One region of the Buttiauxella sp. genome, then DNA from elsewhere that is predicted to be linked to it. Evidence: predicted binding sites of a transcription regulator. Region 1 holds the regulator's gene; each other region holds the start of a gene.
The links. The regulator CRP, encoded in region 1, controls carbon source genes, mostly activating them, when cyclic AMP is high. The targets are predictions, from matches to a motif close to ATGTGANNNNNNTCACAT.
Positions count from the first base shown of each region.

Region 2: the regulator CRP is predicted to act here: its motif matches at 3,348-3,365, upstream of drpB (cell division protein DrpB).
Region 3: the regulator CRP is predicted to act here: its motif matches at 4,039-4,056, upstream of WBL83_RS03385 (PTS sugar transporter subunit IIB).

Region 1 is NZ_JBAVHX010000017.1:11,834-19,147, reverse strand. It holds gene argD (bifunctional acetylornithine/succinyldiaminopimelate transaminase) at 1-450, shown strand, start outside; gene WBL83_RS13370 (YccS/YhfK family putative transporter) at 493-2,583, opposite strand; gene crp (cAMP-activated global transcriptional regulator CRP) at 2,773-3,405, opposite strand; gene WBL83_RS13360 (OsmC family protein) at 3,720-4,124, shown strand; gene WBL83_RS13355 (phosphoribulokinase) at 4,146-5,024, opposite strand; gene WBL83_RS13350 (YheU family protein) at 5,180-5,398, opposite strand; gene WBL83_RS13345 (hydrolase) at 5,400-6,416, opposite strand; gene WBL83_RS13340 (LysE family translocator) at 6,478-7,077, shown strand; gene WBL83_RS13335 (ABC transporter ATP-binding protein) at 7,112-7,314, opposite strand, start outside.
Region 2 is NZ_JBAVHX010000031.1:11,868-19,181, reverse strand. It holds gene WBL83_RS18340 (DMT family transporter) at 52-387, shown strand; gene WBL83_RS18335 (DNA cytosine methyltransferase) at 671-2,128, opposite strand; gene WBL83_RS18330 (phosphohydrolase) at 2,241-2,945, opposite strand; gene drpB (cell division protein DrpB) at 3,045-3,284, opposite strand; gene ompC (porin OmpC) at 3,901-5,058, shown strand; gene mtfA (DgsA anti-repressor MtfA) at 5,383-6,180, shown strand; tRNA gene WBL83_RS18310 (tRNA-Asn) at 6,281-6,356, shown strand; gene WBL83_RS18305 (MBL fold metallo-hydrolase) at 6,528-7,314, shown strand, end outside.
Region 3 is NZ_JBAVHX010000004.1:625,752-633,065, reverse strand. It holds gene efeO (iron uptake system protein EfeO) at 1-1,125, shown strand; gene efeB (iron uptake transporter deferrochelatase/peroxidase subunit) at 1,158-2,441, shown strand; gene phoH (phosphate starvation-inducible protein PhoH) at 3,177-3,965, shown strand; gene WBL83_RS03385 (PTS sugar transporter subunit IIB) at 4,228-4,551, shown strand; gene chbC (PTS N,N'-diacetylchitobiose transporter subunit IIC) at 4,714-6,072, shown strand; gene chbA (PTS N,N'-diacetylchitobiose transporter subunit IIA) at 6,208-6,555, shown strand; gene chbR (transcriptional regulator ChbR) at 6,569-7,314, shown strand, end outside.

The DNA of each region.
Region 1 (7,314 bases):
GGCGGTTTCCCGGTGAGTGTCATGCTGACGACTCAGGAAATAGCCTCGGCATTCCATGTGGGTACACACGGTTCAACCTATGGCGGGAATCCGCTGGCATGTGCTGTTGCGGGTGCCGCGTTTGATATCATCAATACGCCTGATGTGTTGAATGGTGTAACGGAAAAGCGTCAGCAGTTCGTGAAGCATTTGCAGCAAATCGATGAGCAGTTCGACGTATTTAGCGATATTCGCGGCATGGGATTGTTAATTGGTGCAGAGCTGAAACCGCAATACAAAGGGCGTGCGCGTGAATTCCTTTATGCGGCTGCTCAGGAAGGCGTGATGGTTTTGAATGCCGGTCCTGATGTCATGCGCTTTGCGCCAGCTTTGATTGTTGAAAATGTAGATATTAAAGAAGGTATGACGCGCTTTGCTAAAGCTGTGGCGAAAGTCGTTCAGGGCGTGTAAGCGCCCGCGTCATCCAGCAAAAAACGATGGATGACGCGGAGTCTATTTGCTCTGTGCGTGCCGTAAGCGGTTCAGCCAGATACCATGATGTGGGCGCTGACGCCATGCCACCGAAGAAATGGTGTGCATGGTGCTGAGGTGGCCCAAAATCCGCTGTAAATGTTGTTCCATCGTGCTCAACGGTCCAGTTGGAAGCCCTTCCAGCGGATCGAGAATATTCGCGTCGTTCGTTTCACCCGGCCCATCGTATTGAAGCCGCTGCTGGCACCGTTGCAACGCAATTTCACATGACTGCAAATAATGCTGGGCTAAGTCTGGAGTCAGCATGTTGTGCTCGCGCGCCAGTGTCGTCATCGCATTGATGTGTTCGACGATAAACTGACTGTGCGTCACCCACAGTTTCATGTCTGCCAGATAATGCGAGTTGAAGCCCGGTTCCTGCATCGCCTGATTCAGTGAGTTAAACAGAGCATTATGGGCCTGGTTGACCTTCATACGTTGCCAGGCCAAAGGCGTGGGTTCAGGGTCGCTGCTCAGGATCAGGCGAATGGCCTCCTGGTCTGTCTCCAGTGCGTCGTGGGCGTTCTGGCGCAGCAAGCCACTTTGCCATTGTGGCCATAGCCATACCATGCCACCGAAGGCAATCAGACAGCCCAGCAGGGTATCTATCAGGCGCGGAACGATAAACTGCTCGGCACTGAGCGTTAATAGTTGCAGGGTATAAACCGCGGTCACGGTGAAACCAATCGTCGCCCAGCCGTAACTCTGACGAATAAACAAATAGCTGACGAGTGTAATGACCAGCATCGCGCCCAGGGCAATATCTTGCGGGAAGTGGAAATGCAGAGCGATACCCGCAATTGCCAGCCCAGCAATAGTCCCTGCCGAACGGTGCAGAATACGAACCCGCGTGGCACCGTAGCCGTTTTGCGTCACAAACATCACCGTCATTAAAATCCAGTAAGGTTTCGGCAGATGTAAAAACGCCCCAAACAGACTGGCGATAGTTAACATCACGCCTAAGCGTGAGGCATTGCGCAGGGCTGCGGATTTCAACGACAAATAGCTTTTCAGTGCTGCCCACACCGGTAAGCGGCGCTGGCGGTCTTCCATTAAATCGCGGATATACAGTGGGCGTTGGGTGCGTAAAACGCGCGCGATACGGCTAAAGTGATAATGACAAAATTGTCCGACTGGATTATCTGGATTCTGGCGAGCGATTTTCTCGAGGGCTTCAATTTGCTTCTCCATCGAAAATCGCTGCGGATAACGATGGTAAAGAATGTCATCGGCCAGAACGCGCAAACGGGCCGCAATAGTTTGCGCATTCCAGCGGATGACCGCTTCCGCATGGCTTTGTGCGACAAGTTTTTGCACCTCGGCAGGTTGGTGCAAACTGACGGAAATGTGCTCCTGGAGATCTAATGCGACCTGAAAGGAGCGCAAAAGATGCTTGTAACCGTTCTGCTGATTCGCTGCCAGCATGTGCAGCTGTTGGTAGCAGACGGTGATTAAGTCGACGGCTTTTTGCTGGCGGGCCAGTAGCGGCGGGAGCGTGGTTTCCGGATCCGCGTGCTGGGTCAGCATGCCGTACTTGGCTTCACAGTAATCTGCTAACTGGCGATAGAGCAGACTTAACGATTCGCGCAACGGCTGCTCACGCCACATCCAGAACCAAAACCAGTTAAACACCCCGTACCAAATCGTACCGGAGACATACAACGCCATCGGTTTCCAGATAGGCATGTTGCCAGCCATGCTGAGCGTGAAGATAGCTGCAATCAGCGAGGCAGGAAGCAAACGAGCGTGCAGCGAGCTGATTTCAGCGGTCACGCCTAGCATTAGCGCCATGACCATGAGAATAAGCGGCAAAGGCACGTCGGTGTAGAGCAGCAAAAGCTGCATGATTAAACTGCTGACAGCAAACAGGGAGCCGCCAATAATCAGGCGTTTGAAGAAGCGCTTATGGGGAGTATCCAGACCGGCTATGTTGCAACAGGCAGGCACTAACGAGAAAAGCAGGCCTAACTGCAAATTTCCTAACAGTAGACCTACTCCCACAGGAAGGCACAGCACCAGCGTTTGCCGTAATGCGTAGTTAACTTCGGGGTGGTAGATCAGTCGGCGCCACATTTGCTCGTCATGGTTCAAGTTGCTGGGTTGTTGGTTGCACTCAGTCATCCCAGTCACTTACTTTAGTAAGCTCCTGGGATTCCTGAGCTTACCGCCTACCTGCAACATGAACTATTTAGAGCAAGTGAGGGAAGTGTAGAGACAAAAAAGGCGTGTCATGAAGCAACACGCCATTTTTTAGGACGGAGATTAACGAGTGCCGTAAACGACGATCGTTTTACCGTGAGCGGAGATCAGGTTTTGATCTTCCAGCATTTTCAAGATACGACCAACAGTTTCGCGAGAGCAACCCACGATCTGACCGATTTCCTGACGAGTAATTTTAATCTGCATGCCGTCTGGGTGGGTCATTGCATCAGGTTGTTTCGCCAGATTCAGTAGCGTCTGTGCAATGCGACCTGTTACATCCAGGAATGCCAGGTTACCGACTTTCTCAGATGTAACTTGCAGACGACGAGCCATCTGGGAAGACAGGCGCATCAGAATGTCTGGGTTGACCTGAATAAGCTGGCGGAATTTTTTATAGGAAATTTCAGCCACTTCACAGGCAGATTTAGCACGGACCCAGGCACTACGTTCCTGGCCTTCTTCGAACAGCCCTAACTCACCAATAAAATCGCCCTGATTCAGATAGGAGAGGATCATTTCCTTGCCCTCTTCATCTTTAATCAGAACAGCCACAGAGCCCTTGACGATGTAGTACAGCGTCTCAGCTTTTTCACCCTGGTGAATCAGTGTGCTCTTCGATGGATACTTATGAATATGGCAATGGGACAAGAACCATTCGAGAGTTGGGTCTGTTTGCGGTTTGCCAAGCACCATGCGCGGTTATCCTCTGTTTATAACTAGCTACCAACGACAAGACGCTAAACATCCTGTCTGGCGTTGCAAGTATTAGAATATTCCCCACCTTGGGGAGATGGCATGCAAGTCATTCTTGCTGCCTGTAATTAGTGACGTCCTCTGCATACATGCATTACGTCAATGTATCGCGATGTAGCATCTGGATTGTTTTAGCATAGCTTTTGACAAGTGTCTCCTATTGTCTCGTTTCAGCATGACGCAGGTCGCCTTCCGTTGCCAGTTTTGCTGCATCCGCGTACTCTGAAAGGGTTTTTTTCAACTGGAGAAGTCACATGCAGGCACGAGTGAAGTGGGTTGAAGGGTTAACCTTCCTTGGGGAGTCCGCTTCTGGACACCAGATTTTGATGGATGGTAATTCTGGCGATAAAGCACCCAGTCCGATGGAAATGGTTCTGATGGCTGCGGGTGGTTGTAGTGCCATCGACGTGGTTTCTATCTTGCAAAAAGGTCGCTACAACGTGACGGATTGTGAAGTAAAACTCACCTCTGAGCGCCGCGAAGAAGCACCTCGTCTTTTTACCACCATTAACCTGCATTTCATCGTGACAGGCAAAGAGCTTAAAGATAACGCGGTTTCCCGCGCAGTGGATTTATCTGCTGAGAAGTATTGTTCTGTTGCTCTGATGCTGGAAAAAGCTGTGAACATTACTCACAGCTATGAAGTGATCGAAGGCTAATGTGCGTCAAAAGGGCGGGAGCTATCCGCCCTGATTGATGTTTCGCCCTTCTGCAAGACGCTTAACCAGTGGCGTCATGATCAATTCCATTGCCAGCCCCATCTTGCCGCCCGGCACCACTAATGTATTGATGTGGGAAATGAATGAGCCTTGCAACATAGCGAGCAGGTACGGGAAATCGATGTTATCCAGCCCACGGAAATGAATCACTACAAAGCTTTCATCCAGTGATGGGATGGCTCGCGCGGCAAAGGGGTTAGATGTATCAACGGTAGGCACACGCTGGAAGTTGATATGGGTGCGGGAAAATTGCGGCGTGATGTAATTGATATAATCGTCCATCGAACGCACGACGGAATCCATCACTGCTTCTCTGGAGTGCCCGCGCTCACTGGTGTCGCGCACCAGTTTTTGTATCCATTCCAGGTTCACAATCGGTACTACGCCAACCAGCAAGTCAACGGCATTGGCGACGTCGTGCTGCGGGGTAACGACTCCGCCATGCAAGCCTTCATAAAATAAGACATCGGTCGGCTCCGGTAACGGCTGCCACGGAGTAAAGGTGCCCGGGATTTGGTTCCAGGGTACGGCTTCATCATAAGTATGCAGATACTTGCGTGATTTACCTTGCCCGGTTTTACCGTACTCGAGAAACGTTTGTTCGAGTAAGCCGAAGTCGTTCGCTTCCGGACCAAAGTAGCTGATATGTCGACCCAGATCGCGAGCTTTACGAATAGCCATGTCCATTTCAGGACGTGTGAAACGATGGAAGCTGTCACCTTCAACTTCGGCTGCGCGAAGATTGAGTTGCTGGAATATTTTACGGAAGGCAAGGCTTGTGGTGGTCGTTCCCGCGCCGCTGGAACCTGTTACGGCAATGACCGGATGTTTGGCTGACATAAGGCAACAACTCCGTGGGTTTCACAAATGTGTTTTGAATGTGGCCCTCACCCTAACCTTCTCCCCCAGGAGAGGGTATTGATCGAGCCGGGATTTGCACTCATTTTTCTGCCTCTCCCTCAGGGAGAGGGGTGGGGTGAGGGTAGTAGATAAACTTAGCCGCGAAATTGCCCGCGAGCCATGATATTCACCGTTTCATGGAGTTCCGACCAAACCAATACGGCTTCACCACTTTGCAGCTGGCGCTTAACATCGGCCACCTTTTGCTCGAGTGAGCGCTCTTGTTCACCATAATCTGTACCTTCGCGTAATACAAAGGATTCAATCAGATTATCAAGCGTTTCGGGAGGAAGATCTTGCCAGGGAATCATCATATTACTGGTCCAAAAATTGAGTCAGCCACTGTGGGATACGCTGTTCGAGCCACATTTCTGGACGGCGTAGTGTGCCGCCAACAAACCCAACATGGCCGCCGTAGCGAGTCAGTTGGTACTCAATGTTATCAGGCAGTATCGCTTTATCCGGGATAACATGGTGATCCATAAACGGGTCATCTTTAGCGTGAATGATGAGAGTCGGCTTTTTGATTTGCGGCAGGAGTGGCATGGCGCTGCATTGACGATAATAGTCCAGGGCATCAGCGAAGCCGTGAATCTTCGACGTAATCAAATCGTCAAACTCGCGCAGACGGCGCATACCTTTGAGTTGACGCATATCGACAGGCAGGGTTCCTGGATAACTTCTGAGTTTACGCGCCGCGTTTTTCTTCAGCAGATTCAACAGATAGTGCTGATAAACGCGGGAGAATCCTTTTTCGATATGTTTGCTGCAATGCTCAAGCATCAGCGGTGCAGAAACCACCACACCAGCCTGAAGCGTGCAATCAGCACCTTGTTTTGCCATCAAGCAGGCGAGCATATTGCCACCGAGTGAAAACCCGACGGCCGCCGTTGGTGCGGGGCCATAACGTGTGGTGAGCCAGTTGAGGAAGTAGCTACCATCCTCGGTTTCGCCGGAGTGATAGATACGTTTCATGCGATTTGGCACGCCGCTGCAACCACGAAAATGCATCACGACTCCCAACCAGCCTTGTTTACTCGCGGCTTCAATTAACCCATGTGCATACGGGCTGTGTAGACTTCCTTCAAGGCCATGAAAAACGACTAACCGTGGTTTATGCATTGCCTGACGCGGGTCTTCGCTCCAGGCAAGATCGACAAAATCCCCATCCGGCATATCCAGACGCTGCCAGTGAGGTTTGAAATTGAGGCGGCGGCGAATTAGGCGGGGGAGCATGGTTTGCAGGTGCGGATTACTGACACCCTTTAGCGGACGAAATTGTTCATCGTCTACGTGATTAAAATTCAATGCTGCGGGACTTGTCGTAGCCATATCACACTGTTAGTTTCATTTAGTTTGCTAATTAACTTCCCGGGTGTGGATCACCCATTTTATGGAAACGCTTTTCTTCTCAATGCTTGGTTTTCTTTGGGTCGCGGCGATCACACCCGGCCCAAACAATATGTTACTGACTTCTTCCGGCGCCAATTACGGCTTTTTGCGCACCATACCTTTGATGATAGGTATTATGCTGGGGATGCAGTGCATCTTGTTGCTAGTGGCCTTCGGCGTCGGTAGCTTAATCCTTTTGTATCCCGCTTTGCACCTTATCCTGAAGATTGCCGGGAGTGCTTACCTTTTGTGGCTTGCATGGAAAATCGGCACAGCGACTTATGAAAAGCTGGAAACCGATGCGCCACCACCGTCACCGATTCCATTCTGGCAGGGCGGTTTATTACAGGTTATCAACCCGAAAGCGTGGCTGATGGCGCTAGGTGCCGTGGCAAGTTTTAGCCTTGCCGGTTCTCAGTATCTGCACTCTGTGGTGCTCATCAGCATCGGTATTGCGCTGGTCAACATCGTTGCAGGTATCATCTGGATTGCATTCGGTAGCATGATTGGCAAGCTACTTCGTAGCCGTCGCGCCTGGGCAATCTTTAATATCTTTATGGGCTTGCTGACGGCGGCGTGCGTGTTGCTTATCTGGCATTGAGGAAGCTGGCCTCACCTTGAGTGAGGCCTGATTGTCATTCGGCTTGCATCATCTGCTCTAACTGGTCATGTGCATCCAGCCATTCCATCTCACATTCTTCCAGCGCCGCCTTGACCTTGACCTGAGTTTGCAGGCATTCGGTCATTTCCGCTTTACGACTTTGGTCGTAAATGGCGCTGTCAGCTAACTTCTCTTCGACTTCGGCAAGCTGCACATTCAACTTTTCCATCTGCTTTT
Region 2 (7,314 bases), on a different contig from region 1:
CATGATTATTCATGAATATAATTTGCAGATTTTAATTAAACAGAAGGTTTTATGCTAAAAACTTATATCATTCTTGCTGTTGCGATCATGGCAGAAACCCTTGCTACCACAATGATGAAAGCTTCACATGGATTCACTAAGTTAATCCCCAGCGTTATCGTTGTTTTAGGGTATTCCATATCATTTTATGGGCTTTCCCAGGTTGTTAAAGTAATGAATATAGGTATTGCTTATGCAATATGGGCAGGAATGGGGATATTCCTTGTTTCAGTGATGTCTTTCTTCATTTATAAACAACGACTTGACGCTCCGGCATTACTAGGCCTGGCATGCATTGCAATTGGCATAATAATTATTCAACTGTTCTCTAAATCTGTAACCCATTAGGTGATATTTGTTTCCTTAACATTTTGTTGAAGTGAGCAATGCAGAAATAATAAATGGCAATGCCGTTTGGAGAAATAATTAATCCGCGTTGTATTGTGTTGAACTGTTGCTTGTTCATTTACTTAAATGTGACGTTTTTAAATCCGCAAAAAAAGCGCCTGAAGGCTAACACCGTTCACCTAAGCCAATGAATTAGGGGAAATGCCGGGATTTGGTTCCCGGAGGGACGCCAAACCCGGTGGTCGCCCCGGAAATCTCGTTTTTAAACTAACGGCGTTAGCCTTCAGGCGCTTTTAGTATGCGACCAACTCGCGTTAGTGAGTTTCTTAGACTTTCGTATTTCAACAGCCTGGGCAATTTTTGACTCCAGTAAACGTGCCACCGCAGCAAATGCGGGCACCACTACTGAATTTCCAAACTGTCGGTAAGCCTGAGTATCTGATACCGGGATACGGAACGCACTCCCCTGCACCGCTTCAAAACCCATTAAACGCGCGCATTCACGCGGAGTTAAACGACGTGGGCGGTGCAGCTGATTACCCGCATCATCAAAATCGGCCTCTCCGAGTGATTTATCCCAACCGCGATCCACCAGAATTTCAGCGCCGTCTTTGTAGTAACGTGCGGATAAAGTCCGTGCCACGCTCGATGGATTAGTAGGGTCAACCAGACCGTAACCAAATCCATTACCCTTCGCCTGGTGCTTTTTCGCGTAATTGTAGAGGTACTTCCACAGTGTTGGCGTGAGGATATATTTCGCGTCTACTGTCGGTTCCAGTAACTCACCAAACGTTGGGCGACGTTGCGGATAACATTCGCTCAGTTTTCGTAGCGTGAAATCTTTATGCAGATTGAGGTCACGACGGAAACCCACCAGCACAATACGTTCGCGATGCTGAGGCAGGAAATTCTTGCCGTCGATGATTTTAGGATCACCTGCGCCCATAATTGCCGCATCCGAGACGTCATAACCCAGGCTATCCAGGGTTTCCATAATCACACGGAAGGTATTGCCTTTATCGTGGCTTTTTAAATTCTTCACGTTTTCCAGCACAAAGATCGCCGGGCGTTTCGCATCAATGATGCGCGCCACATCGAAGAACAGCGTGCCCTGCGTCTCACAGGCAAAACCGTGTGCACGACCCAGTGCATTCTTCTTCGACACTCCCGCAAGGGAAAACGGCTGGCAGGGGAATCCGGCCAACAGCACATCATGATCCGGCATGGTGGCCTGAATATGCGCAGTGGCTTGCTCATCGCTGACATCATCGCGGTTACTCAGGGTGACATCACGGATATCCTGATTGAACTGATGATTTTCAGGTGAACAGTACCAGTTAGCTTTATAGGTGCGCACCGCGTATTTATTCCACTCGCTGGTGAAAACACATTGCCCACCAATCGCTTCGAACCCGCTACGAATACCGCCGATTCCGGCAAATAAATCGACGAATTTAAACGCGTATTTCCCGTGGTGTGCGGGTAATGGAGGCAACATGCTTTGCAGCATTGCGCTTTCGGCGGATGTGAGTGTGCGAGGTGATGACTTACGGTTATACCAGCGGTTCAGCGATTCACGCGTCCAGTCGCCGCTAACCTGGCGCAAATGATGGGCCACGGTTTTCTGGTCGTAGATTTCCAGAATACGGCTCACTAACGCGAAGTCTTCTTCTAGTTGCTGTTGTTGCAGGCGTTGGGATTGTTGTGAGAGTTGCTCGGCAATCGCGTCGAAGTCGTTCATCATGAACCAAATATGGGAAAATAGAGTGCAACTCTATCACTGATTTGACCCAGAGAAAAACAGAACAGCCCGCAAAGCCTGCGGGCATCCCTTTAGTTTTAGAAAGAAATTTTTATGAGGATGGTTTTTGGGAGGTAAATTGCTCAACGACATTGCGATCGATATCGCAGTAATCGCCTTTCAATTCGGCACACAGTTTAGCCATGTAATGCACTAAAAAATCAGCATTGTGCCAGGCCAGTTTTCGCCCTGCCTCGGTCTGCATGGTTTCAGGGAGTTTTAAAAGCTTTTTCTGGAAATGGTCGAGTGCGTAAGTAGCATCATCCAGTTCACGTTCACGCCCCAGCGGATCTTCACTGTCGAACAATGGACGGCCTAACGCTCCTGAGGTGTAAAACACACGCGCAAGCCCTATCGCGCCTAAGGATTCCAGGCGATCGGCATCTTGCACAATTTTCGCTTCCAGGGTTTGCGGAGCAATTGCCGCGCTGAAGCTGTGCGCACGCACTGCATGAGCGACCGCATCGTAGAGCGGATGAGGGAAATCGGGGAAATGGGCATCAAGAATACGCAGTGTTTCTTGCGCCGCCTGTGTGGAGGCGAGATGCCGCTCAGGATGATTCTTCGGTAAATTGACGATATCATGGAAATAACACGCGGTGAGCACCACTAGCCGGTCGGCTTCCGTCGTTTCCATTATGTGTTGCGCGGTTTTCCATACGCGTCGGAAATGGGCCACATCGTGGGCTTTATCGTCCTGCAACCAGTTGTGGTGCAAATATTCTTCGAAACGCTCTTGCCAGTGGGCTATCGGCATACGTACTCCTTACTTCGCAGCTGGACCCGGTACTTAATATGAGTACAAGATCACAAAATTAGCAAGTTCCGTACTGACAATAGCTTACTTTGGCACGATTTATTCTCTGGCGCGCGTGTACCAGGCGAGGCCGCCCAATAATGCTGCAACCGACCCCAGCACCATTAAACCCATTAATGCGCCAAGAAGTTTTCCACTGAGCGAACCCATATCCCCGCCAGTGACATTGCTCACTACCCAGAAATAACGCAGTACAGCCCAAACCGTGTACAGGCAGAACCCATAAAACAACCACAGTGCCAATTTCCCGCCCGGGGTGCGGGTTGGTTTCGCGTCCATAACGTCTGACATAAGTCTCTCAATTGCTTAGCTGGTTGATGTGATGGGTGCCCCATCTCCCTTGTGTGATTTTTATCACATTTTTGCTATTTTATAACAGTCTAAAGCGCCTGTTTTTAATTAGGATTCTTCTTAAAAATTGTAAGATTTAATGATGTTTTTCATCGCGTTAACAATAGAACTACATTTGATTATTTTCCAACCGTTCGGCTGTTTTTTTTACTACGCGGGGAGGATTAATATTGTATGTCGCCATCATTAATTAAAAATCGTCACAACTCAAACCATCAACTTTATTATTTAATAGATACTAACCAATATATTCAGCTGCAATCAATCACTGAAAATAATTGCACAGACTGAAACATAAAACTCGTGCATTACTTTATATAGAAGCATACACCCGACACATTAGAAAAGTCTTAAAAAATAAGAATAATGAATAAATACAGACAATTAAATGAATATCCACATGAAACAATTTGTCTTATTTGAAATAATACAGTTACATGTTAATTGATAAAAATATTGAACTAGCTGTAATAAGATTGATGGCGTTATTGAGGGTCTAATACAATTCATATCCATATTAATTATGGTTTAAAGGAATATATAAATGAAAAGAACAGCACTGGCATTGGTGATCCCTGCTTTATTGGCAATGGGCGCTGCAAACGCAGCTGAAATATATAATAAAGATGGCAATAAAATCGATTTGTACGGCAAGGTCGATGCGCGTCATACCTTCTCTGATAATGCTGGCGACGACGGTGACGGCACCTACTCACAAATCGGTTTTAAAGGCGAAACACAGATTAATTCCGAACTGACTGGTTATGGTCAGTGGGAATACAAAATGATGGCAAATAACGTTGAAGGAAGTTCAGACCAGGCATGGACTCGTCTGGCCTTCGCAGGCTTGAAATACGGCGATTATGGTTCATTCGATTATGGTCGTAACTACGGCGTGGTGTACGACATTGAAGCATGGACCGATATGCTGCCCGTGTTCGGTGGCGATAGCTACACCTGGACTGACAACTTCATGACTGGCCGTGCAAACGGTGTGGCAACGTACCGTAACAACAACTTCTTTGGTGAAGTTGATGGTCTGAGCTTCGCGTTGCAGTACCAGGGTGCGAATGAAGGTTCAAACTGCAATGAGAATACTTGCGCGTTTGATCAGGAAGGCACCAATAACGGAAACGGACGTAGCGCTCGCTTCCAGAACGGCGATGGTTGGGGCTTATCCACTGTTTATGATTTCGGTATGGGCTTTAGTGCAGGCGCTGCATATGCCTCATCCGACCGTACTAATGAACAGACCCGCAGCGCAGGCGCATTGATGGCTGGCGGTGATACTGCTGACGTCTGGACTTTTGGTATGAAATACGACGCCAACGATATCTATCTGGCGGCGATGTATGCTGAAACTCGCAACATGACGCCATTTGGTGATAATGGCATCGCAAACAAAACTCAGAACTTTGAAGTGACCGCACAATACCAGTTCGAATTCGGTCTGCGCCCGGAGATTTCTTACCTGCAATCTAAAGGTAAAAACCTCATGGCTGACGTAAGTAATGACAGCGACTGGAACGACAAAGACCTGGTTAAATATGTGTCTGTCGGTGCTAACTATTACTTCAACAAAAACTTCTCTACCTACGTTGATTACAAAATCAACCTGCTGGATGGCGATGACGACTTCTACTCTGATGCAGGCATCTCCACCGATGATGTTGTTGGTGTAGGCATGATTTACCAGTTCTAATTTTTCACTTTGCTTTTTTAGAAACCTGAGCCCGCGACAGCGGGCTTTTTACTTATCACTGCCCCTCCTACACACATATCAAACAATTATCTTTTTCTTAAATTCATCTAAATAAGAAATAATTCAAGCTTACACACTCAACTGTGACTCGCGTCGTTGAAAGGTTTTACGGTAAGTGTTTGAATAATGGCACAGAGAACGCGCGTTAGTCGTTTTCTCGGGCGGTCCTGTTCAGGTCGCTGCCATGTGCCCCACTAGTGCGGCATTTTCACAGTCACGGTATAGTAGTTTTCCGTTCAAGAGATGACTTTGCGAGCGAGTAACATGATTAAGTGGCCCTGGAAAGCAAATGATTCATCTGCTGTCACAGCACTGCCGTGGGAGCAGGCTTTATCCATTCCTGTTCTGGCAACGCTTACACCTGCCGAGCAAGATAAACTGATCCGTATTGCGGACCGGTTTTTACAACAAAAACGCCTGGTGCCTTTGCAGGGCTTTGAGCTTGATGAGCTCAAAAGTGCGCGTATCGCATTACTGTTCTGCTTACCGGTGCTGGAGCTGGGTATCGAGTGGCTCGATGGTTTTCATGAAGTTCTTATCTACCCCGCTCCGTTCGTGGTCGATGACGAGTGGCAAGATGACTTCGGCCTTGTGCATAATCAGCGGGTGGTACAGTCCGGTCAAAGCTGGCAGCAAGGCCCAATTGTGCTTAACTGGCTTGATGTGCAGGACTCCTTCGACGCCTCAGGCTTCAATCTCATCGTCCATGAAGTGGCTCATAAACTGGATATGCGCAATGGCGACCGGGCCAGTGGTATTCCGTTAATTGCGCTGCGTGAGGTGGCAGGATGGGAACATGACCTCCATGCGGCCATGAGTAACATTCAGGACGAAATCGATATGGTCGGCGAAAATGCGGCCAGTATTGATGCCTATGCAGCTTCGGAACCGGCAGAATGTTTTGCAGTACTTTCAGAGTACTTTTTCAGCGCCCCCGAGCTTTTCGCTCCACGTTTTCCCTCACTTTATCAGCGGTTTTGCCAGTTTTACGGCCAAAACCCGTTGTTACGCTTACGCGAGAGTGAAAACAACCCTGCATCTAACGGAAACACGGTGCATTAATTCAACGAGTTGAGCTTAATTTAATCATCTGAATCAACATGTTGTTTTTGTTATTGACTCTTTTTGAACGTGACGTTACTATTTGCCTCGTTCAAACGATTCCTCTGTAGTTCAGTCGGTAGAACGGCGGACTGTTAATCCGTATGTCACTGGTTCGAGTCCAGTCAGAGGAGCCAAATTAAAGAAGCCTGCTTAGGAAACTAAGCAGGCTTTTTGCTTTTGTATTATCTGGTAGCTCCCAACCTCCTGCTGACTCACCAGAAAAGCATGGCTCAATGAATCCGTGTCGCAGCGATGTGCCATGCTAAAGGTGTTTTTTATCTGATAGCAAAGCAGAGGACGACTCAATGATCACCTTATGTAAAGCCTGCGGCACATCCTTTGAGAAAACCGGTACTCATCCGCAACAGTGTAAAATCTGCGAAGATGAGCGTCAGTATGTGCCCGTAACGGGCCAGCAATGGGTCGATTTGGATACTCTTTTAGCTACCCACACCAATAAGTGGCAACAGCACGAGACCAACCTGCTCAGTCTCCACACCCTGCCTGCTTTTGCGATTAATCAGCGGGCTTTTATTGTGCGAACGGCGGAAGGTAATATTCTGTGGGACTGCATTGCCACACTCGACGATGCCACGAAAACGATTATTTCCTCGCTAGGCGGGCTCAAAGCTATCGCCATTTCCCATCCTCATTACTACACCACCATGCAGGATTGGGCCGCCGAATTTAACGCGCCGATTTACCTGCATGCCAACGACCGCGAATGGATCATGCGCGACAGCCCGTGGCTTAACCTTTGGCAAGGTGACTCCCTTAAACTGACCGCTGACGTCAGTTTAATCTGCCTTGGCGGGCACTTTGCGGGCGGCAGCGTGCTTCACTGGGCTCGGGATGAAGGGGTGTTGCTGGCCGGAGATATCCTTCAGGTCACGCCAGGTGCGAATGCCGTCTCCTTTATGTGGAGCTATCCCAATATGTTGCCGTTACCCGCCACGAGCGTCAGCGAGATCATCCGCCGCCTGCGTGAAGTGAAATTTTCGCGGCTCTACGGCGCGTTTGAAGGCAAGGACATCAAGGAAAATGCCGCTGAAATCGTGCAGCGTTCAGGGGAAAAGTATATTTCGTGCCTGC
Region 3 (7,314 bases), on a different contig from region 1:
ATGACTACACATTTTCGTCGTAAGGCTTTGCACGTTGCGCTGTTCGCTCTTGCCTCTTCCGCATTTGCGGTGCAGGCCGCAGATGTTCCTCAGGTAAAAGTCACCGTTACCGATAAACAGTGTGAACCGATGAACATCACGGTTAACGCGGGTAAAACTCAGTTCATTATTCAGAACAACAGCCAGAAAGCGCTGGAGTGGGAAATCCTCAAAGGCGTGATGGTAGTGGAAGAGCGCGAAAACATCGCCCCTGGCTTCTCGCAGAAAATGACCGCGAACCTACAAGCGGGTGAGTACGACATGACGTGCGGCCTGCTCAGCAACCCGAAAGGGAAGCTTATCGTGAAAGCCGCTGGCGACCAGACTGCACCGAAGAACGATCTGCTGGCATTGACCGGTCCAATCACTGAATACAAAGCGTATGTCACCGCGCAAGTCGCCGAACTGGTTAAAGGCACTAAAGCCTTTACGGATGCGGTGAAAGCGGGCGACATCGAAAAAGCCAAATCCCTGTATGCACCAACGCGCCAGTATTACGAGCGTATTGAACCGATTGCTGAACTGTTCTCCGACCTCGACGGCAGCATCGATGCCCGTGAAGACGATTACGAGCAAAAAGCCAACGATCCGAAATTCACCGGCTTCCACCGTCTGGAAAAAGCGCTGTTTGGTGATAATTCCACCAAAGGCATGGAAAAATATGCTGAACAGCTGAATACCGACGTGCTGGATCTGCAAACGCGTATCTCTGAACTGGCTTTCCCACCGAGCAAAGTGGTCGGCGGCGCTGCGGGTCTGATTGAAGAAGTCGCAGCCAGCAAAATCAGCGGCGAAGAAGATCGCTACAGCCACACCGACCTGTGGGACTTCCAGGCTAACGTCGATGGCGCACAGAAAATCGTCAACCTGTTACGTCCTTTACTGGCCAAAGATAACGCGCCATTGCTGGCAAAAGTGGATGCCAACTTCAAGAAAGTCGACACCATTCTGGCAAAATATCGCACCAAAGATGGCTTTGAAACTTACGACAAATTGACTGACGCAGACCGTAATGCGCTAAAAGGGCCGGTAACGGCACTGGCTGAAGATTTGTCGCAACTGCGTGGCGTTCTGGGTCTGGACTAGGTTTTGTGGAATAAGTTTTATGGACAAGTCAGATGGACGAAAATAGCAAACACGACGGCCACCAACCGGGGCGCCGTCGGTTATTAAAGGGTCTGGGCGCGCTCGGCGGCGCCTTTGCCGTGGCGGGCGGTTGCCCTGTGGCGCATGCGGCAAAACAGGAGACATCTCCGGGTACCTTGCCGCCTGACGCACGCATGGAAAAACAACCGTTCTATGGAGTGCACCAGTCTGGTGTGCTCACACCACAGCAAGCGGCGATGATGCTGGTGGCATTCGATGTGCTGGCAAGTGATAAAGCGGACCTCGAACGTTTGTTCAAGTTGCTGACGGCGCGTTTTGATTTCCTGACCACCGGCGGCCCGGCACCGGAGACACCTAATCCTCGTATGCCACCGATGGACTCAGGCATCCTCGGCGCAGAAATCTACCCGGACAACCTGACTATCACGTTGTCAGCGGGGACGTCACTGTTTGATGAACGTTTTGGTCTGAAAGCACAGAAGCCGACGAAGCTGCAAAAAATGGAACGTTTCCCCAACGATTCCCTCGACGCCAGCTTGTGTCACGGCGATTTGCTGATCCAGATTTGCGCGAATACCGCGGATACCGTTATCCACGCGTTGCGCGACATTATCAAGCACACGCCTGATTTACTCAGCGTGCGCTGGAAGCGGGAAGGATTTATCTCTAACCACGCGGCACGTTCACGTGGCAAGGAAACCCCAATCAACTTGCTGGGCTTTAAAGACGGCACGGCCAATCCCGACAGCAGCAACCAGTCGCTGATGGATCAAGTGGTGTGGGTGACCGGCAACCAGCAGGAACCTGCATGGGCGGTGGGAGGCAGTTACAAAGCGGTGCGTATCATTCAGTTCCATGTTGAGTCATGGGACAGAACGCCGTTGAAAGAACAGCAAACCATTTTTGGCCGCGACAAACACAGCGGTGCGCCGTTGGGAATGAAGAACGAGCACGACGAACCGGATTATACCGCCGATCCCGATGGCAATGTGATTGCGCTGGATGCCCATATTCGTCTGGCAAATCCACGAACCAAAGAAACCCAGTCAAATCTCATGATGCGCCGGGGTTACAGCTATTCGTTGGGCGTTTCCAAATCTGGCCAGTTAGATATGGGCCTGTTGTTTGTCTGCTTCCAGCATGACCTTGAGAAAGGTTTCCTCGACGTGCAGCAACGGCTTAACGGTGAGGCGTTGGAAGAGTATGTGAAGCCGATTGGCGGCGGGTATTTCTTTGTTTTGCCTGGCGTTAAAGACAATCAGCATTATTTAGGGCAGGGGTTGATTGAGGCCTGATTCGGTGATGTTGAAACCACCCTCATCCTAACCTTCTCCCTGAGGGAGAAGGGACTGGCCGGTTTTCTCCTTTTCCTGAGGGAGAAGGGACTGTCTGGTTTTCTCCTTTTCCTGAGGGAGAAGGGACTGTCTGGTCTTCTCCCTCTCCTGAGGGAGAAGGGACTGTCTGGTCTTCTCCCTCTCCTGGGGGAGAGGGCCGGGGTGAGGGCGATTCCTTCCCCTGCTAATTTTTCATTTGCTAACAATTTGCCTGTCTATTATTCATTCAATTTATATATGACTATACCCTTGATATAAAACTGTAATATTTCTGTGTCATAAACATGACTCACGCGTGACGAAACGCGAATGTTGAATTAAAGTAAAATAAGTGTTGCATTTTAGATAAAATTTGATGTACTTAAAGCACGAGCGGTAGTTCCCGGCTGTGAAATTTAATCACATTGGAGATCGCGAATGGTAGGGTCCTGTACTGGACGATTAAACAAACATCTTACCCGCACCATCCAGCGCGGAGGCCTCTCCTCCGGCTTCGCTATCTTCACCGCTAAAAACCCAAACTCCTTAAAAACTCAGAGTGTCAACGATGCGCTAAGCGGCGTAGTTCGTCTAACTGGTGCATCCTCTCAACCGGCAGTTTATGGCTTACAAGGAAGCCAAACCTCATCCGTTAGTGAGCATAATCGCGTACCCGAAAGTGACGCGGGAAATGAAACCAACTGTAAGGTGCCATCCATGGGAAGACAGAAAGCAGTGATCAAAGCTCGTCGCGAAGCAAAACGTGTGCTGAGACGGGATTCACGTAGCCACAAGCAACGTGAAGAGGAATCGGTCACCACGCTTGTGCAGATGAGCGGCGTTGAATCTATCGGCATGGCCAGGGATTGCCGTGATAATTCACCAATAGCTGCGCGAAATGAGGCTCAACAGCACTATCTTAATGCCATCGAGAAAAAGCAGCTTATCTTCGCTACGGGCGAAGCAGGTTGCGGCAAGACGTATATCAGCGCGGCGAAAGCTGCTGAGGCCCTGATACATAAGGATGTCGACAGGATAATTGTTACACGCCCGGTCCTGCAAGCTGACGAAGATCTCGGCTTCTTACCCGGGGATATTTCGGAAAAATTCGCCCCTTATTTCCGCCCGGTTTATGACATCCTGGTGCGACGTTTAGGGTCGTCTTTCATGCAGTACTGCCTGCGTCCCGAAATCGGTAAGGTAGAAATCGCGCCGTTCGCCTATATGCGCGGACGTACCTTCGAAAATGCGGTGGTTATTCTTGATGAGGCGCAGAACGTCACGAGCGCGCAAATGAAGATGTTCTTAACCCGCCTTGGGGAAAACGTGACGGTCATCGTCAATGGCGATATCACACAATGTGATTTGCCAAGAGGTGTTCAGTCCGGCCTGAGTGATGCTCTGGCACGTTTTGAAGAAGATGAGATGATAGGTGTCGTACGATTTGGTAAACAAGATTGTGTGCGCTCAGCCCTTTGCCAGCGCACCTTGAATGCCTACGACTGAACCCTGGTGTGATAGATTCATAAAGCCCAAACTCTGTTTGGGCTTTTTTCTTTGCGCGAATTATTTACCCAAAATGTGAAGGGTATCAAAACGGATGGTCAAGGAGAGACAATTATCAGCTCCGCAAAATTATTCCCCGCCAGATTGTTGCCGTATACTTCTCCCAACCAGAAACAATCATAACTGACCAAAAATTCGCTTTTGCAGGTGTGGGTTGTGTTGACATCCGACATGCAGGCTATAGCAACGTGAGGAAACTAATATGACTAAAAAACGTATCTACCTATTTTGTTCTGCCGGTATGTCCACTTCATTACTCGTATCGAAAATGAAGGCGCAGGCAGAGAAGTATGAAGTACCGGTTGTGATTGAAGCCTGGCCTGAAACTCTGGCGGCGGAAAAGGGCAAGGATGCAGATTTGGTATTACTGGGACCACAAATCGCTTATATGCTGCCAGAAATTCAAAAAGTATTACCGGGTAAGACAGTTGAAGTTATTGATTCCGCCATGTACGGCAAAATTGATGGGTTAGGCGTGCTTAAAGCAGCCGTCGCATCGATCAAGAAAGCAGCAGCAAACAGTTAATTTATACCCGTCATACTTCAAGTTGTAGATACGTTGGCCGCTCGCCTTCCTACAACTCGAATTATTTGGGTATATAGATTTTATTTTGTTTTATTTTTCCGTCAAAGAACGACCTTACACAACCTGGCCGCAAGACACTTGCGGCAATAAAGGAAATTCCAAATGAGTAAAGTCATTGATTCACTTGAGAAGATATTGCTTCCTTTCGCAGTGAAAATTGGGAAGCAACCGCACGTCAACGCAATTAAAAATGGTTTCATCAAATTAATGCCATTGACCCTTGCCGGGGCCATGTTCGTATTAATCAATAACGTCTTTCTGAGTTTTGGCGCCGGTTCCTTTTTCTATTCCTTAGGTATTCGCTTAGATCCCTCGACCATTGAAACCCTTAATGGGTTAAAAGCCATTGGCGGCAATGTGTATAACGGCACATTGGGTATTATGTCGCTAATGGCTCCTTTTTTCATTGGTATGGCGCTTGCTGAGGAACGTAAAGTTGACCCACTTGCTGCCGGTTTATTATCCGTTGCGGCATTTATGACTGTTACTCCCTATAGCGTAGGTGAAGCCTATGCGGTAGGGGCTAATTGGTTAGGTGGTCAGAATATTATTTCCGGTATTGTTATTGGTCTGGTGGTCGCGGAGCTATTTACATTTGTTATCCGCCGCAACTGGGTTATTACTTTGCCAGACAGTGTACCGACGTCGGTATCACGTTCTTTCTCTGCCTTAATTCCAGGCTTTTTAATTCTGTCTATTTTCGGGATTATTTCCTGGTTGCTGGCCAATCACGGTAGCAACTTCCACCAGATCATTATGGATTCCATCTCTACGCCGCTGGCATCGATGGGTGCGGTAGTGGGCTGGGCGTACGTGATTTTCAACTCCCTGCTGTGGTTCTTCGGTGTGCATGGTTCACTGGCGCTGACCGCGCTGGACAACGGCATCATGACCCCTTGGGCGCTGGAAAACATCGCTATTTATAACCAGTATGGTTCAGTGCAAGCGGCACTTGATGCGGGCAAACAGTTCCACTTCTGGGCGAAACCAATGCTCGACTCCTACATCCTGTTGGGTGGTTCAGGTGCGACACTGGGTCTGATTATCGCCATCTTCATGGTGTCCCGCCGTGCAGATCACCGTCAGGTGGCGAAACTGGCACTGCCATCAGGCATCTTCCAGATTAACGAACCCATCCTGTTCGGTCTGCCAATCATCATGAACCCGGTTATGTTTATCCCGTTTGTGCTGGTTCAACCGATTCTGGCAGCGATTACGCTTGCGGCTTATTCTCTGGGCATTATTCCACCGGTCACCAACCTCGCGCCGTGGACCATGCCTACCGGTTTGGGCGCCTTCTTCAACAGTAACGGCAGTATCGCAGCGTTGTTAGTGGCTCTGTTTAACCTCGGTGTCGCGACATGTGTCTACATACCGTTCGTTATCCTGTCTAACAAAGCGCAGGCGGTTATTGAAGAAGAAGAAAGTGAAGAAGATATTGCTAACGCACTGAAATTCTAATCTTAAGTTCATACCTAAAATAATTCGAGTTGCAGGAAGCCAACGCAGATGCGGCTTGAAGTATGAAGGGAAGCAGTTTTGGTTGGGGATGGCCCCCTGTCCCCAACCACTTTAAATTTACCGGGAGAGAATTTGATGTTTGATTTAGAAAACGTAGTCGATAACGAAGTCGATACTAACGATCTTGAAGAAGTGGTAATGGGTTTAATCATCAACTCAGGTCAGGCGCGCAGCCTGGCGTACGCAGCACTGAAAATCGCAAAAACGGGTGATTTTGAAAAAGCCTGGGAGTTGATGGGGCAGTCTCGTGAAGCACTGAACGAAGCCCACCTGGTGCAAACCAAACTGATTGAAGGTGACCAGGGCGAAGGCAAAACTAAAGTGAGTCTGGTGCTGGTTCATGCCCAGGACCACCTGATGACCTCGATGCTGGCGCGTGAGTTGGTCACAGAACTTATTGAGCTTCACGAAAAAATAAAATAAGTTGGAGTCCCTTATGCAGCCACCGGTAATCAGTATGGAAATTAATACCGCACGTGAGAGTCAACTTTTTGATGGTCAACATTTCCACATGTTCATCCACAATAAAGTTGAAAGTGTCTCCGGGCTACACCAACATGATTATTATGAATTCACGGTGGTGCTAACAGGACGTTATTATCAGGAAATAAACGGTAAACGTGTGCTGCTGGAAAGAGGGAGTTTTGTTTTCATTCCACTCGGTTCCTACCATCAAAGTTTTTATGATTTTGGTGCAACACGGATCCTGAATGTCGGTATCAGCAAGGCTTTTTTTGAGCAGCATTATTTACCTTTATTCCCAGCGTGTTTTATTGCTTCACAGGTTTATCAAATTAAGAATGAGTTTCTGGCTTATATTGAATCTGTGACTGCATCATTAAACTTCCGTCAGGGTGAGTTTAGTGAGTTCCTTGAAATGGTGACTTTTTACATTGTGAATCGTCTTCGCCATCATAAGGAATCAGAGTCTGGGGGAGATATTCCCGTCTGGCTGAAAAATACCGTTGAGCAGATGCATGGCAAATCAATGTTTGGTGATAAAGCATTAGTCAACATGGTGGAGTTGTCCGGTAAGTCGCAAGAGTATTTAACCCGCGCCACACAACGCCATTACGGCAAAACGCCGATGCAAATTATCAATGAAATAAGAATTGATTTCGCCAAGAAACAACTGGAGATCACCAACTATTCTGTCACCGATATTGCTTTCGAGTCCGGTTA